Regions from separate parts of the Lactiplantibacillus sp. 3062 genome, predicted to be linked through region 3. Evidence: predicted binding sites of a transcription regulator. Region 3 holds the regulator's gene; each other region holds the start of a gene.

Region 1 (5,512 bases), on a different contig from region 3:
AACAACCGTCGTAGTGCAGCGTTATTCTTAATCGGTCCCGGAATATTCAACTTGATCGCCGCAATCGTGGCCCGGGGGTTAGTCGCTGTCAACTGTTGCTGATACGCGACCCGTTGATCACGGGCTGCTAGCATTGCCGTGATTGTTTGCGGTTCACCGGTTGTAAAAATCGTCGCCATGCTTGTCACTTTCTTCCTATATGTTTGTTATATTTCCAGCTTAACCGAAATTAGTCGATTTTTAAACTAATTTCTTTGGTCTCTAACTACAGCCCAAATCAAAAATAGCCCACGCACCGATTACTCAAGCGCATGGACTATTGATTTGGGTTAGTCAAAATAACTTATTGTAAATATTTGAACATTTGTTGTCCGGCTTGACGGCCAAAGATCACCGTTTCAGCGATTGAGTTACCACCAATCCGGTTATTGCCGTGGAGACCGCCGACCACTTCACCGGCTGCAAACAGGCCGGCAATCGGTCGTTCGTCCTGATTCAACACTTGGGTTGCTGGATTAATGGCAATCCCACCCATCGTGTAGTGAACAGCTGGCGCAATGTGAATTGAGTAGAACGGTCCCGCCGCAATATCGCGATCCATCCCAGTTGTCCGGTTAAAGGCCGCATCATTATGGTTAGCGACTGCCTGATTCCAGTCAGCCACCGTCTGTTTAAGCGTCGCAGCGTCTAAGCCTGTCGCAGTCGCCAGTGTTTCCAAGTCAGTCCCAGTCTTTACCAGGCCAATGTGATCATAGAATTCAACCGCTTTGACCCGGTCACGAATACCGCGGTCAAAGATCAAGTAGGCACCAGTACCACCCAGTTGGTCGATAGCGGCCGTCACGTTCTTACGCGTGTCGAGTTCATTGACGAAACGAGCCCCCTGGTTATCGACCAAAATCGCACCTTCGCCCCGAACCGCTTCACCGATTAAATAAGCATGATCTGTATCTTGTTGGACCGTCGGATGAACTTGGACTTGGTCCATATCAACCAACTTAGCCCCAATAGCTTGTGCCAACAGAATCCCATCTCCAGTCGCGCCCGGCTGATTGGTCGTCTGATAGTTTTTAAGATCATCACGATACTGGCCTAACAAGGTCTTATTCGCACCGAAGCCACCGGTTGCTAACAAGACGGCTCCAGCCGTAATCGTGACAGCTCCATCTGGGGTTGTTGCCTTGACGCCACTAATTTTGCCGGCTTCGACGACTAGTTCATCGACTTTGACATCTGTGAAGAGTGGTAACTGGTCAGCCGCCACTTGTTTCAACAACTCAGTGACTAAGAAACCACCAATGGGAGCCATGGAACTTGGCCGATGGGTCCGCATCACACTCATCCCACCAGTAATCGTCAAATCATCCAACTTAATGCCGTGGTCTGCTAACCAGTCAATTGCGAGCGCACTGTGTTCCGTGAAGAATTTCAACAGTGCTTGGTTATTCATACCGCCACCACCTTTAAGGGTTTCGCCGTAGAAATCGCCAAAACTATCAACAATATGGTGATGCAATTGGACGTTCGTCTCCGCCGCATTCATACCGGATGAAGCCCGGGTGGTGTTACCACCGATTTTCGGCATTTTTTCTAAAATAACCGGGTTCAGGCCCAATTCATGTGCCTGGATTGCCGCAGTCAAACCCGCGCCCCCCGATCCAATAATCACTACGTCATAGTTCGGTTTTAGATCCGCTAAGGCGGTTGGTGTAAATGTAAACTTTTCAGCCATTGATTGCCACTTCTCCTCTCAATTCGTCCGGGGTATTCCCCAGGATGGAACCAAAATCTCATTTATTATTGTCGTTAACTGGACACGGGCCACCATTCCAAGTCTAGGAACAATGACCCGTGCCACCTTGATCCACGTTAACGGTTCAACGCCGATCAATACTTATTTTAGCTTAATCATCAATATTCGTCATATCCAGTGGAACCATCCATTCATCGAATTGTTCCGCGGTTACTTTGCCAGACTTGATGGCTGCTTCACGCAATGTCGTCCCCGCTTTTTCAGCTGCTTGAGCAATCATCGCACTATCATGATAGCCAATATGTGGTGACAATGCCGTAACCGTCATCAAGGAACTGTCGACTAACTCTGCCATACGGTCTTGGTTGACCGTCAAACCAGCAATCATTCGGTCAGTGAAGCCGGTAATCGTTCCAGCTAACAATTCAGCAGATTCAAGGAAGGCATCAATCAAAACGGTCTTGTAAACGTTCATTTCAAAATTACCTTGGCTAGAAGCTAAATCGACGACCACGTCATTCCCCATAACTCGTACCGCTGCCATAGTGATGGCTTCAGCTTGGGTTGGGTTAACTTTCCCAGGCATGATTGATGAGCCGGGTTCGTTAGCCGGAATGTTTAATTCGTCATAACCGGCCCGTGGACCGCTTGCCAAGAACCGCACATCATTGGCAATCTTCATCAAATCGGCTGCTAGGGTCTTGATGGCCCCGTGAACCACGTTTAAGCCAGAATGATGGGCCAAACCATAGAACTTATTGGAATCAGCCGTAAATTCAATCCCATACAATTTGCTCATCGCCGCAGCAATATTTTCAGCAAAATGAGGGGCAGCATTTAGACCAGTCCCAACGGCGGTCCCACCCATTGCAAGCTCGCCTAACGTTGGATTCAACTGTTTTAAGTAGGCAATATCATGTTCAATCGCACTGGCCCAACCACTCACTTCTTGGCCAAAAGTTAATGGCGTTGCATCTTGAAGATGGGTCCGGCCGATCTTTACTACCCGCCAGTACTTCTTTTGTTTGATCTTCAATTCCGCTAATAAGTGTTCCGCTGCGGCAATCAGCTTATCCACGGCAACTGCGGCCGTAATGTTCATCGCCGTTGGGAAGATATCGTTAGAGCTTTGACCATGGTTAACATCGTCGTTCGGCAAGATTTCAATATCAGGATTGATCTTACCAGCCATGTGTGCGACCACTTCATTAACGTTCATATTCGTTTGCGTCCCCGAACCAGTTTGGTAAACAACCAGCGGAAAGTCCTTACGCAAATCTTCATCGTCGAGCGCTAATAACTTATCAATGGCAGCCACGATTAAATCAGCTTTTTCAGCAGTCATTGCTTCAACTTCTTTATTCGCAATCGCTGCGGCCCGCTTAATTTGAAGTAATGCCCGAATCATTTCCAACGGCATCTTCGTACCAGTCGGAAAGTTATGGCGACTCCGTTCTGTCTGAGCACCCCATAAGGCGTTCGCAGGAATTTTAACTTCGCCTAAAGTATCTGATTCAACTCGATATTCTGTCATGTTGATAACCTCCAATTAATGTGTTGGTAAGCGCTTACTAAGTGTGTGAAAAAAATAACATTTAGTTTATAAACCTAGTTTAGCGCCCCCATATAGCTATAGTCAAACTCAGTTTTAGCTATAAGTATTAGTTATGAGGTTTATGTAACAGTCGTTTGGCGCTGAAAGTTTGCGGTAACTGTGTGTTTGATAAAAATGTTTATTTATTCACATGTTCCGATTTATTTCTGTTGACCAATTTTACTCGTAATCGTCATTTTTTGCATACTCTGGAGGTTAAAGTCAATATCGGAATAGGACGCACACCAGCTGACAAACAACATTTCTAACTGTCGGGCCCTTTTCAGTCCCGAATCATGTTAAAAATTCAGGACATCGCTAATTAAAACAAAAATATCTCTACTAAATTGATATTAGCCGAGATATTTTTGATAAAGACATTGCTATGTTTACTTATCAGTTCCAACTGAATATCCCCATCTAACAGTATACTTAGCGATTCAACCATAGTCCAAGCACCAAAAGGACAATCATGATACCTAAAATCTTGGCATGGTTCCAATACTTAAACAGCAAGTCAATAATTGCAACCACAACAAATATAATCAGAACCGACATAAAATACAACCAAACATTACCATTAACACTGACCGTCACAACAAAACCAATAACGGCTAACCATGGTAAATATTTATCAATAAATAGCTTAAAATTTGGAAATTGCTCCATCACTTAATCACCCGCATCACCTTATAGTTCTTTGCAAACAATTGTATGCGTGAAGCCTCCTTACAACGACGCATTTCAATATATAAACACGAACAACTATTTATATTGTACTACATATTCATTAACTTGCTTATCAGTCTAAGCAACCAAATAAATCTTACCATTTCCCAAGCCGATAAATATTATTTGTCTCCAGTATCTGTTCGCTACAAGTGTCTATAAGGCGCATTGGTCACACGTACAATAGAACTGCCCTGCTTAACTCATTTCAATTCACCATAAATAAAAATGACCCAGCTAGTCATCAGCCGGGTCATTTTTGTCATCAATATCTTTTAGTCCTTCACCGCTTTAATCGTATCAATAATCGTGCCATCGCGATATTCAATCAAGGCAACGGTGCGATCTGTAAATTCAAGTGGTTGGGGTTGGCCGACTTTCTTTTCGGCTAATTGTTGTAATTCTTCAATCGTATAGACCGGCACACCTGGGACATGACTGAGTGCTTTAACTAGGTCTTGACGCCGGGGGTTGATTGCAATCCCGTATTCCGTCACAACCACGTCAATGGAGTCCCCCGGCGTTACAACGGTTGTTACTTCTGGCACAATCGTCGCTAACCGACCACGGACAAGTGGTGCAGAGATAATGGTCAGTTTGGCCGTAGCCGCGTCTTGATGTCCACCAATGGCGCCACGAATCACGCCATCCGAACCGGACATGACGTTGACATTGAAGTGCGTATCAATTTCCAACGCACTCAGAATGGCAACATCCAATTGATCAACCATCGCTCCTTTATTATCAGGGTCAGCGTACCATGATGCGTCAATTTCTTGTTGATTAGGATTGGCGTGCATCGATGCTGCCGCCCCTTTGTCAAAGTCTTGAACATCCATGACTTTATCAACTAACCCTTCTTCGAGCAAATCAGTGGTTGGTTTCGTAATACCACCAAGTGCAAACGATGCTTTGATTTGATTATCGAGCATTGCTTGCCGCAAGTACCGAGTGACAGCTAACGCAGCACCGCCGGAACCAGTTTGGAATGAGAAGCCGTTTTTAAAGTATGGTGAGTTCACGATCACATCATTAACGGTCTGGGCAATCTTCAATTCCTTTGGGTCCTTGGTGAAGCGCGTCGCACCTGAACCAATCTTGTCAGGGTCACCAACTTGGTCGACTTGCACGACGTAATCGACTTGTGTCTGTTTAATTGAGGCCGGTGTATTTGGATAAGCCACAATATTATCGGTCAATAAGACAACTTGGTTGGCGTATTGCGCATCCATCAGGGCGTAACCTAAGGAACCAAAGACTGCTTTACCAGCCATCCCGTTCGCATTTCCTAGTCGGTCAGCATTCGGCACACCTAGAAAGGCGACATCAATTTTAATATCACCATGTTCAATGGCCCGGGCCCGATTACCATGAGAACGGAAGATTACGGGGTTCTTTAAACCACCGTGTGAAACGAAGTCCCCAAGAGAGCCCCG
Region 2 (5,512 bases), on a different contig from region 3:
GAACCAGGATTCAGATCCCTGAACTTTAGTCCAGCAGTCCCATAACCACATGGCACCATAGAAGAACCGCAGTGGCACACTCCAGAGTACGTTACCAGCCCGTGAGACCCAACCGCGGAAGACGTTACGGTTATTACGAGTCCGGAAGAATTCGTGCATGAAGTACTGGAATAGGTAGTAACCTGAGAAAATCTGAACGTAGTACATCCAGTTGATGGCGTGTTTTAAAAGCACGGCAATAAAACCAGAGACGTTCCACTTCTCTAAAACTTGTGCAACGGCATATTTGGAACCAATTGAGTCGACGGATGCTTGATAAGCGCCCTTAAATGGCTTGATCGTAACGTCAGTCTGGTCAACGTTCTTAATAATACCTTCGACGGCCTTAGCTGCGGTTTCTTCAGCCCCTTGAACGATTTGTGGGACTGGCCGTGGTTGGTCAGGTTCTTGGTAGCTGGTTGAATCACCGGCTAAGAAGATATTGTTACAATCCTTAGCTTGCATGAATTCATTGGCCATCAAGCGACCACCGCGGGGGTTAGTTTCAATGCCGAACTTTTTAACGATACTATTAGCACGAACACCGGCTGTCCAGATTAACGTGTAGGTTGGAATTGGATCCTTGCCTTTTAAGTTAACATGGTCTTCACAGACTTCGGTAATCATGGAGTTCGTCATGATTTTGACACCATGTTTTTCCATGTACTTAGCGGCCTTACCGGCTTGCGTCCGGTTGAGCATGTTAATAATAGTCGGCGCTGCTTCGACCAATTGGAGCGTGATTTCACTTGGATCGAGCTTGTTGTCTCGAGCCAAAACATCACGATATTCGATTAATTCACCAATCAGTTCAGAACCAGTAAAACCAGAACCACAGACTGTAAAGGTCAACATGGCTTTGCGCTTAGCAGGGTCGAGCTCCGCCGCCCCCCGCCGAATAATTGCAGATAAGTGAGCGCGCAATGCCATCGCTTGTTCGAAGGACCACAATTCGAAGCCGTGTTCCTTAACACCGGGAGTCCCAAAGTCATTGGATTCCCCACCCAAACTAATTAAAAGTTGATCATATTGATAACTTCCGTGTTCGGTAGTAACTGTTTGTGCCTTTTTGTCGATGCCCGTCACGGTATCGGTCACGAGACGAACGTTTTTTCGCCGTGCGAACAACCGTTGCAAATCATATTGGATATGCTCAGGTTCCACCCGTTCGGTAGCAACTTCATGTAATTCAGTCATATACGTGAAGTATGAATGCCGGTCAATCAACGTAATCTCGACGTCTGCATTTTTTTTGAAATGCTTAGACAGTTTCTTGGTTGCGTAAACACCAGCAAACCCCGCACCGACAACGACAATATTTTTCTTTGCCATTGCGTAACAACTCCCTTGAATAATAGTGTAAAAAGATAATTCCACTAATAATTATAACGATAATGTAAGCGGTTGTCTATGGATTATGGGAAAGAATGCATAAACTATCACATTATCTAAGCCGCGAAAATAGTGGCATCGAGGTTTGAACGGAAAACGTTGTCAATACCGCTATTATTAGGCTAAAATATCATTTTTTTAATGGAATGGGATTGACTATTACCAGTTTAAACGTTAAGATTAATGTGAATTTTCATACAAAAAGGTTAGGAGTGGGATATCATGAAATTCAAATCAGTTATTACGGGTGCTTCAGTTGTTGCAATTTCAGCTTTAGCTTTAGCAGGTTGTGGCAGCAGTTCTTCAAGTTCTAGCTCGAGTTCATCCAAGAAGAGTTCATCTTCAAGTTCATCAGCTAAGACAACTAAGGTTGCTAAATTAACTGCTGGCAGCAAAATGAAAGCGGGTACTTATAACCTTGAAGAAGAAAATTATTCACATGGTTATCGGACCAAGATGAGTATCACAGTTAATAACAACGGTAAAATCACTAAGTCCAGTTATGACCAAGTGAACAAGAACGGCAAGTCCAAAGTTGATGATACTTCATATAACAAACAAATGAAGAAGATCGCTGGGACTAACCCCAAGACTTACATGCCTAAGTTAAACAAGACGCTGACGGGCTCTGCCGCTACTGGTAACGTGGGCTCCATTGATGTTGTGACTGGTGCGACTGAATCATCAAAGACCTTCCAAAACTACACACAACAATTAGTTCAAGCTGCCCAAGCGGGTAACAAGTCGACCATTAAGATTGACAATGGTGCCAAGATGAAAGATGGTACCTACAAGTTGAACGAAAAGAACTACTCACACGGTTACAAAGTTACTTTCGCAATCACGGTCAAGGATAATAAGATTACGAAGTCTGAATATAACCAAGTGAACAAGAATGGCAAGTCCAAAGTTGACGATGCAGCTTACAACAAGCAAATGAAGAAGGTTGCTAAGACTAACCCTAAGACTTATCAACCAGCTTTGAACAAGTCATTAGTTAAGAGTAGTGATCCAACTAAGGTTGACGTTGTCACGGGTGCCACTGAATCCTCTAACACCTTTATTATGTACGCGGAACAATTACAAAACGCGGCACAAAAGGGTGACACCAACACGATTACTGTTGACAACATGATTTTCTCTGAATAAGCAATTTAATTATTAGATTCTTTTGAGGCCTGAGGCGCATGCTGAGGGCCTTTTGTTTTTAATTGAGCAACCACAAAAGTTTGTCACTCAGTTGGGCACGACTTTGAGCAAGCTAAATCCATACATGGATATTGGTTTAAAAAATAATAGTGGCGGTGAATGTTAAGTGCAAAATGGCTGTGGTAGTACAAACCCGACCGTCGAGTTGTACCGTTTGCTGTAGGTGCGCTGATGTCAGACTAGCGTAGAAAAGCTTGGATGACGCGCAAACAGTCTCACCGGATGAATCAAGACTTTGGTATAATGACAATTGAAATTAAAAATAGGGGAAGTATTGGAATGAAGCTAAAAAAATGGGTTCGAATTGGATTAATTGTTGCAATGATCGTGCCATTGACGGCGTGTGGGACGAGTACGAGTCGCAAAAATGCTGCTAGTAGCCGACCCAAACCAACTAAGGTCGTCAAGACGCCGATCGAGGATACCCAGTTCATGATGGGCACAGTTGTCACGTTGCGGATTTATAATAAGGGTAAGGATAACGTGTTAGCTGGGGCGTTTAAGCTGTTGAAAACGGAAGCTAAGGAAATTACGGTCAATCAAAAAGGATCTGAAATTGACAAGATCAACGCCGCTGCCGGTAAAAAGCCAGTGGCTGTCAGCAAGGATATCTACCCAATGATCAAAGCAGCTTACTATTATAGTAAGAATTCAGACGAATCCTTTGATTTAGCCATTGGCCCGATCACATCACTCTGGCATATTGGATTTTCTGATGCCAAGGTGCCCACTCAACAAGAAATTGACAAGAACGTTAAGCTGGTAGACTACAAAAAAGTTAAATTAAATGACAAGAAACGGACCGTTTATCTAGAAGAAAAGGGAATGCAACTAGACCTTGGTGGGATTGCCAAGGGTTACATGACCGATCAAGTGAAGACGTACTTATTAAATCATGGGGTTTCAACGGCCATTATTGACCTCGGTGGTAATATTTATGTTCTGGGTGACAGCCCTAAAGGAACGAAGTCAGGTAACTGGACAGTCGGTATCCAAGATCCAAAAGCGTCACGGGGTACGGCCATTGGCTCACTACCTGCTAAGAATAAGTCAATCGTTACTTCTGGGATCTATGAACGCTATTTGAAGAAGAATGGTAAAGTTTACAGTCATTTGATGGACCCACAAACAGGGGCCCCTTATCAAAACAATTTGATGGGCGTTTCCATCATCTCGAAGAAGTCGGTGGATGGCGATGCACTATCGACGGCCACCTTTGACAAAGGCCTCAAAGGCGGGATGAAGTACATTAATGGTAAAGCGGATCAAGGTATTGGGGCCATTTTTATTACCAAGGATAAAAAAGTATACGTCTCCAATAACTTGAAGAAGCAGTTCACGCTGTTTGGCGATGCTGGTTACAAATACGGGCCAGCCACTGATTTAAAGTAAGATTGGACGTGAAGTTCAGTTACTACAAGTTCCGTCAGATATGTTATGATAATAACCATGAATTTTAAGGAAATGAGGGACAATGGTGAGTCCGATTATTGACGTTAAACATTTAGATTATCGTTACCCGCAACAAGCTACGGATCAGTTAACGTTACACGATATTTCATTTACGGTCATGCCGGGTGAATGGGTCGCCATTGTCGGCCATAACGGTTCTGGTAAGTCGACCTTGGCCAAGAATTTAAACGGACTGTTAGCACCAGCGGCCGGAACGATTACGGTTGATGGTCAAGTATTATCTGAAGAAACCGTTTGGGACATTCGGCGCAAAATTGGGATGGTTTTCCAAAACCCAGATAACCAATTCGTTGGGGCAACCGTTGCCGATGATGTTGCGTTTAGCCTTGAAAACCAGGGCGTGCCGCGTCCTGAGATGCTAACGCGGGTACAGGCGGCTCTAGAACAAGTCAACATGCAGGATTTTGCGACACGTGAACCGGCACGTTTGTCAGGTGGTCAAAAACAACGGGTGGCGCTGGCTGGTATGATAGCGGCGCGGCCTCAGATTTTGATTCTGGACGAAGCGACGTCAATGTTGGATCCCCGTGGTCGTCAGGAAGTATTGACGACGATTCGCGATATGAAGGCTAATTCAGCGTTAACGGTCTTGTCAATTACGCATGATATTGACGAAGCGGCCAGCGCTAATCGGGTCTTAGTGATCAATGACGGTGAGGTTAAGGAAGAGGGGACTCCAGCGGAAATTTTTCAGCATGGAGAAGCCTTAATTAAGATGGGATTGGACATGCCATATGCTGAGCGCTTAAAAGCAGCGCTAAAGCGGCAGGGTGTTCAAGTGCCCGCACAGTATTTAACAGAGAAAGGAATGGCGGACTGGTTATGGCAATTACGTTCAAACAAGTAGATTTTACTTACCAACCGGGTACGCCGTTCGAAACTAAGGCGTTAACTGATATTAACGTCACCATTCCCACCGGCTCTTATACGGCTTTGATTGGTCATACGGGGAGTGGTAAGTCTACACTTTTACAGCATTTGAACGCCTTACTCAAACCGACTAGTGGAACGGTCACGATTGGTGAACGGGTCATTACGCCAACGACGAGTAATAAGGATTTGAAACGATTGCGGCAACACGTGGGCATCGTCTTTCAGTTTCCAGAAAGTCAGTTGTTTGAAGAAACGGTGGCCAAAGACATTGCATTCGGGCCCCAGAATTTTGGGGCCAGCGAAGCGGATGCTTTGAAAACTGCGGCTGAAATGTTGGCTTTAGTTGGGTTAGACGAGTCGTTACTGACGCGGTCACCGTTTGACCTCTCTGGTGGACAGATGCGGCGAGTGGCCATTGCGGGGGTCCTTGCGATGCAGCCGCAAGTCCTAGTCTTGGATGAACCGACTGCCGGATTGGACCCTCAGGGCCGTTTAGATATGATGGAGATGTTTGCCCGTTTGCGCC
Region 3 (5,512 bases):
GGGCTCGTTCTCCACCAGATAGGGCATGAACGGGTTTATCAACATCTTCACCAGTGAAGAGAAAACTGCCCAAAATGGTACGAATGTCTTTTTCAGGAGTGGTGGGATGTTCATCCCAAAGTTCACTGAGGACGGTTTTTTTGTCGTTTAAATTACGTTGCTCTTGATCGTAGTAGCCCGTAACGACGTTGGTGCCAAAAACGGCCTGGCCTTTAATGAATGGAATCTGTCCCAAAATACTCTTTAGGAAAGTCGATTTTCCAATACCGTTCGGTCCAACAATGGCAATAGCTTCATGTTTCTTAATATTCAAGTTGTCGGGTTCCGAAAGAATCTGACCATCATAGCCCACGGCTGCATCTTTGACGGTCAACACAATGTTGCCGCTTTGTTTAGCCGCATGAAAGCCAAAGTGGGCAGTCTTCTCGTCACTATCAGGGCGGTCAAGGCGGTCCATCTTTGCTAACTGCTTACGCCGAGCCTGGGCCCGTTTTGTCGTAGAAGCACGCACGATGTTACGATTAACAAAGTCTTCAAGCTTGCTGATCTCCGCTTGTTGCTTTTCATAATGTTTCCATTGTGCTTGGATTCGAGCCGCTTTTTCTTGCACAAACTGGTCGTAGTTACCAGTGTAGTGCACCATTTCATGGTGTGATAAGTCATAGACTTCGTTAACGACCCGGTCTAAGAAATAACGGTCATGGCTAACGATTAGCAGCGCACCAGAGTAAGACTGGAGATAGCTTTCCAACCAAGTAAGAGTTTCGACGTCCAAGTGGTTCGTCGGTTCGTCAAGGATAAGCAAGTCCCGTTTTTCAAGTAACAACTTGGCCAAGGCCAACTGGGTCTTTTGTCCACCGGATAGTGCCGTCACCGACTTATCGTACACATCGGCGTCGAATTGGAAGCCGTGCAACACGCCCCGAATCTCAGCTTGGTAGCCGTACCCGTTTTTTTGTTGAAATCCAGTTTGAATCTGATCATAGGTTTTCAGGGTCTGTTGATAAGCCTGCTCATCATTCATGATTGCGGGGTCGCTCAATTGATTTTCGAGCTGGTGCATCCGTTTTTCGATGGCATGTAACTCAGCAAAGACACTACTCATTTCTTCCCAAATCGTATTGTTACTATCCAGTCCTTGGTCTTGCGCCAAGTAACCGATTGTTAAGCCCTTGCGCATTGAAATCTGGCCTTCGTCCGGTACCGTTTCGCCGGCAATCATTTTAAGTAAGGTTGATTTTCCGGCCCCGTTTCGACCGACGAGGGCCACCCGAGCGTGTTCTTGAATATCCATTTGTACGTTATCGAACAAGACATCGGCGCCAAAACGCCGCATAACTTGCTGTACTTGTAGTAAAATCACGCTTTATTAAGCTCCTTTCACATTTAATTCGTGACATAATTGTAGCATATTGTAACGGCCTGACCCAATTATTCGGAATAATAAGTAATTATTATTTCACAAAGTCACGCGTTATGCTAGAATAGTGTCAGCAAATTCACAAACTTTTAATTAGGAGGACACGTCCGAATGGCAGAAACAAAAATTCCACGGGCAACGGCAAAACGGTTACCGATTTATTACCGCTATTTAAATATCTTGCTAGATGCAGATAAGAAGCGGGTCTCATCGACCGAGTTGTCCGAGGCGGTTAAAGTAGATTCAGCAACGATTCGGCGAGATTTCTCGTATTTTGGGGCGCTCGGCAAACGAGGGTATGGATACGATGTTGAAACGTTACTTGCATTTTTCAAAAAGATTTTAAATCAAGACACCTTAACGAATGTTGCTTTAATTGGGGTCGGTAATTTGGGCCACGCCCTACTGAACTTTAATTTTCACAAAAACAGTAATGTCCGCATTTCAGCAGCATTTGATGTCAACGAGGCGATTGCCAATACAGTCCAAAGTGGGGTTCCAGTGTACCCAATGACGGAGCTCAAAAAGCAATTGATCGAACAACAGATTGAGATTGCTATCTTAACGGTGCCAACCACGGTTGTTCAGAAAATTACCGATGACTTGGTTGATGCAAACGTCAAAGGAATCATGAACTTTACGCCGTTACGAATCTCCGTTCCTGAGACAGTACGGGTTCAGAACGTTGATTTGACCAACGAATTACAAACATTGATCTACTTCATTGAACATTACGGTCAGCAATTAGGTGACAATGGTAATGACGATGAAAATGAGACTGAAGATTAATAACTCGCTTTATCTTTGAAATTAAATGGCTATAAAAAGGCTTCTCTGAATTATTCAGGGAAGCTTTTTTAACATACTTAGATCACGAATCATTGATTGTAACGTATAAATATTCGGTGAAAATTAACGTTGAAACGCTAGGTTAGCGCTACCTAGTAATGATACTAGTGCAATAAGCCTAATAACGTGGGTAACACGACCGATGCGTTCATCAGGATGTGAGCCGTCATCGATGTTTGAATCCGACCGGTGTGCTGGTATAACCAGCAGAATAATAACCCGATAAAGGCATAGAGGATAAAGTGACCATCCGCATGTGCAAAGCTAAATAACACACTAGAAATCAAGGCCGCCCCAATCTGACCAGTAACCGCACTTAGATTGCCAAAGATAACTTTGCGGAAGACGATTTCTTCCATAATCGGGGCACCGACAATGATGGCTAAGAAGAAAGCGGGATATTGTTGCCCAACAGTTAAGAGGGTGGTCGTGTTGGTTGACGCTGTTGACTGTCCCAGTAAAGCCGTCATTTTTAAAATGATGACTTGACCAATGATGACTAGGACAAGACCGATCAATCCCCAGATGAACGTCATGAACCAGTTACTTGGTTGTTTTTCAACAACGTTTTTTGTCCGCATGCGACTCGCCAACCAGATGAGTAGGATTGCACCGACTAAGTAGTCGACCGTTTGAATCACGAATACTTGGGCCCCTAGCTGATGGAAAGCAGTCACAAGGACGCTCGGTAGTGCGTAAATAATAAAGTAGATGATAAGAATAAAGATTGATTGGCGGCGATTAACCATCAAGTCACGTCCTTTTAAAAGTTTGATTTAAGATTTATTGATACTTCAATAGTATTCATTATAGTCGATTTGACATTCTTTGACTAATAATTGACAAATCACTTGCAATCTTGAATTAAAATGATATAGTTGACAATGTAATTAGCACTTGAGGTTGAGGAGTGCTAAAAAAGAATAAATGGAGGGATTCACGTGTTAAAACCATTAGGAGATCGCGTTATCTTGCAACAACAAGAAGAAGAAGAACAAACAATTGGCGGTATTGTCATTGCCAATAACGCTAAGGAAAAGCCCCAAAGCGGTAAGGTTGTTGCCGTCAATGACGGTCGTGTTTTAGATAACGGGACAAAAGTTGACCCCAGCGTGAAGGTCGGCGATCAAGTATTATTCGATAAGTATGCCGGTACCGAAGTCAAGTATCAAGGTGCTAAGTATTTGGTATTGCACGAAAAAGATATCGTTGCAATCGAAGACTAATCCATTTAAATTGCGCAACTTAAAATAAATTAAATTCATGAGGTGAATAGAGATAATGGCTAAAGAATTAAAGTTCTCTGAAGATGCACGTTCAGCGATGCTAAAAGGTGTCGATCAATTAGCTGACACAGTTAAGTCAACGTTAGGTCCTAAGGGTCGCAACGTTGTTTTGGAACAATCATATGGTTCACCAACAATTACTAATGATGGTGTAACGATTGCTAAGGCGATCGAATTAGACGATCATTTCGAAAACATGGGTGCTAAGTTAGTTTCTGAAGTTGCTTCAAAGACTAATGACATCGCTGGTGATGGGACGACTACTGCAACGGTCTTAACACAATCAATCGTTAATGAAGGTATGAAGAACGTTACGGCCGGTGCTAACCCTGTTGGCATTCGTCGTGGGATTGAAGAAGCTACTAAGACGGCGGTTGACTCATTACACGCTATGGCACACGAAGTTAAGACGCAAGAAGATATTGCGCAAATCGCTTCTGTATCTTCAGCAAGTGAAGAAACTGGTAAATTGATTGCCGAAGCCATGGAAAAAGTTGGTCATGACGGTGTTATCACGATTGAAGAATCACGTGGTGTTGATACTAGCTTAGACGTTGTTGAAGGGATGCAATTCGACCGCGGCTACTTATCACAATACATGGTTACTGATAATGATAAGATGGAAGCGGATCTTGACAATCCATATATCTTAATTACTGATAAGAAGATTTCAAACATTCAAGATATCTTACCACTATTACAATCCATCGTTGAACAAGGCAAGCCATTGTTGATCATTGCTGATGACATTTCTGGTGAAGCTTTACCAACCTTAGTCTTGAACAAGATGCGTGGGACGTTTAACGTTGTCGCCGTTAAGGCACCCGGTTTTGGTGATCGGCGTAAGGAACAATTACAAGATATCGCTATCTTAACTGGCGGGACGGTTATCACTGACGACCTTGGCCTTGAATTGAAGGACACGACCATCGATCAATTAGGTCAAGCCAACAAAGTTACGGTTACTAAGGATAACACCACCATTGTTGAAGGCGCTGGTTCCAAGGATGCTATCTCAGAACGGGTTGAATTTATCCGTAACCAAATCGGTGAAACAACTTCTGACTTTGACAAAGAAAAGTTACAAGAACGTTTAGCTAAATTAGCTGGTGGGGTTGCCGTTGTTCGTGTCGGTGCCGCTACTGAAACTGAATTGAAGGAACGTAAATACCGGATTGAAGATGCTTTGAACGCAACTCGGGCCGCCGTTGAAGAAGGCTTTGTTGCTGGTGGTGGTACTGCTTTGATTAACGTTATCAAAGATGTTGCTGCATTGAAGGAAACTGGTGACGTTCAAACTGGGATCAACATTGTTAAACGTGCTTTGGAAGAACCAGTTCGCCAAATCGCTGAAAATGCTGGTTTGGAAGGCTCTGTTATCGTTGAAAAAATGAAGGAACAAAAGCCAGGTGTTGGTTTCAACGCCGCAACTGATGAATGGGTTGACATGATCAAAGCTGGTATCGTGGACCCAACTAAGGTAACGCGTTCTGCTTTACAAAATGCCGCTTCTGTTTCAGCCCTTCTCTTAACGACTGAAGCCGTTGTCGCTGAAAAACCTGAAGAAAATGCACCAGCTGCACCAGCCGCACCAAACCCAGGTATGGGCGGTATGATGTAAACAAATCGTAACATTAAGCACTTACTCGGCTGAGTAAGTGCTTTTTTAGTGCTGTTAGGGTGTGAATCGACTAGAATAAAGGTATTGATTTATCCATATTAGAGCGGTAGGATTAGTCGTTAACGCAAAATGTGGGTGCGGTGAAGCACCCACATTTAACTGGTAGTATTTGGCAGGGTAAAGTAGTAGAATCTACTTTGACTCAGTTTACTTTGGGATAATTATTTTGGAATAAAGGAGTTATTATCATGTGGCGTTATTTAAAGCGGTTAGTTATTGGGAAACCGTTAAAAACCATGGACGAGGGTGGGCAAGCACTCACCAAGTTCAAGGCAC

The links. The regulator Rex, encoded in region 3, represses fermentation and respiration genes when NADH is low (regulators of the CRP and FNR family bind a similar motif). The targets are predictions, from matches to a motif close to TTGTGAANTANTTCACAA.
Region 1: the regulator Rex is predicted to act here: its motif matches at 3,331-3,348, upstream of ACWQAU_RS11220 (class II fumarate hydratase).
Region 2: the regulator Rex is predicted to act here: its motif matches at 1,615-1,632, upstream of pplA (extracellular electron transfer flavoprotein PplA).

What each region holds. Positions count from the first base shown of each region.
Region 1 covers NZ_JBVAYE010000008.1:71,167-76,678, reverse strand. Annotated here, with positions in the region: gene citX (citrate lyase holo-[acyl-carrier protein] synthase) at 1-179, opposite strand, end outside; gene ACWQAU_RS11225 (flavocytochrome c) at 344-1,732, opposite strand; gene ACWQAU_RS11220 (class II fumarate hydratase) at 1,905-3,287, opposite strand; gene ACWQAU_RS11215 (flagellar biosynthetic protein FlhB) at 3,780-4,016, opposite strand; gene citF (citrate lyase subunit alpha) at 4,352-5,512, opposite strand, start outside.
Region 2 covers NZ_JBVAYE010000008.1:35,531-41,042, forward strand. Annotated here, with positions in the region: gene ACWQAU_RS11045 (NAD(P)/FAD-dependent oxidoreductase) at 1-1,371, opposite strand, end outside; gene pplA (extracellular electron transfer flavoprotein PplA) at 1,654-2,580, shown strand; gene ACWQAU_RS11055 (FAD:protein FMN transferase) at 2,920-4,032, shown strand; gene ACWQAU_RS11060 (energy-coupling factor ABC transporter ATP-binding protein) at 4,118-4,960, shown strand; gene ACWQAU_RS11065 (energy-coupling factor ABC transporter ATP-binding protein) at 4,936-5,512, shown strand, end outside.
Region 3 covers NZ_JBVAYE010000003.1:269,334-274,845, reverse strand. Annotated here, with positions in the region: gene ACWQAU_RS07265 (ABC-F family ATP-binding cassette domain-containing protein) at 1-1,363, opposite strand, end outside; gene ACWQAU_RS07260 (redox-sensing transcriptional repressor Rex) at 1,532-2,209, shown strand; gene ACWQAU_RS07255 (CPBP family intramembrane glutamic endopeptidase) at 2,374-3,018, opposite strand; gene groES (co-chaperone GroES) at 3,211-3,495, shown strand; gene groL (chaperonin GroEL) at 3,551-5,176, shown strand; gene ACWQAU_RS07240 (APC family permease) at 5,425-5,512, shown strand, end outside.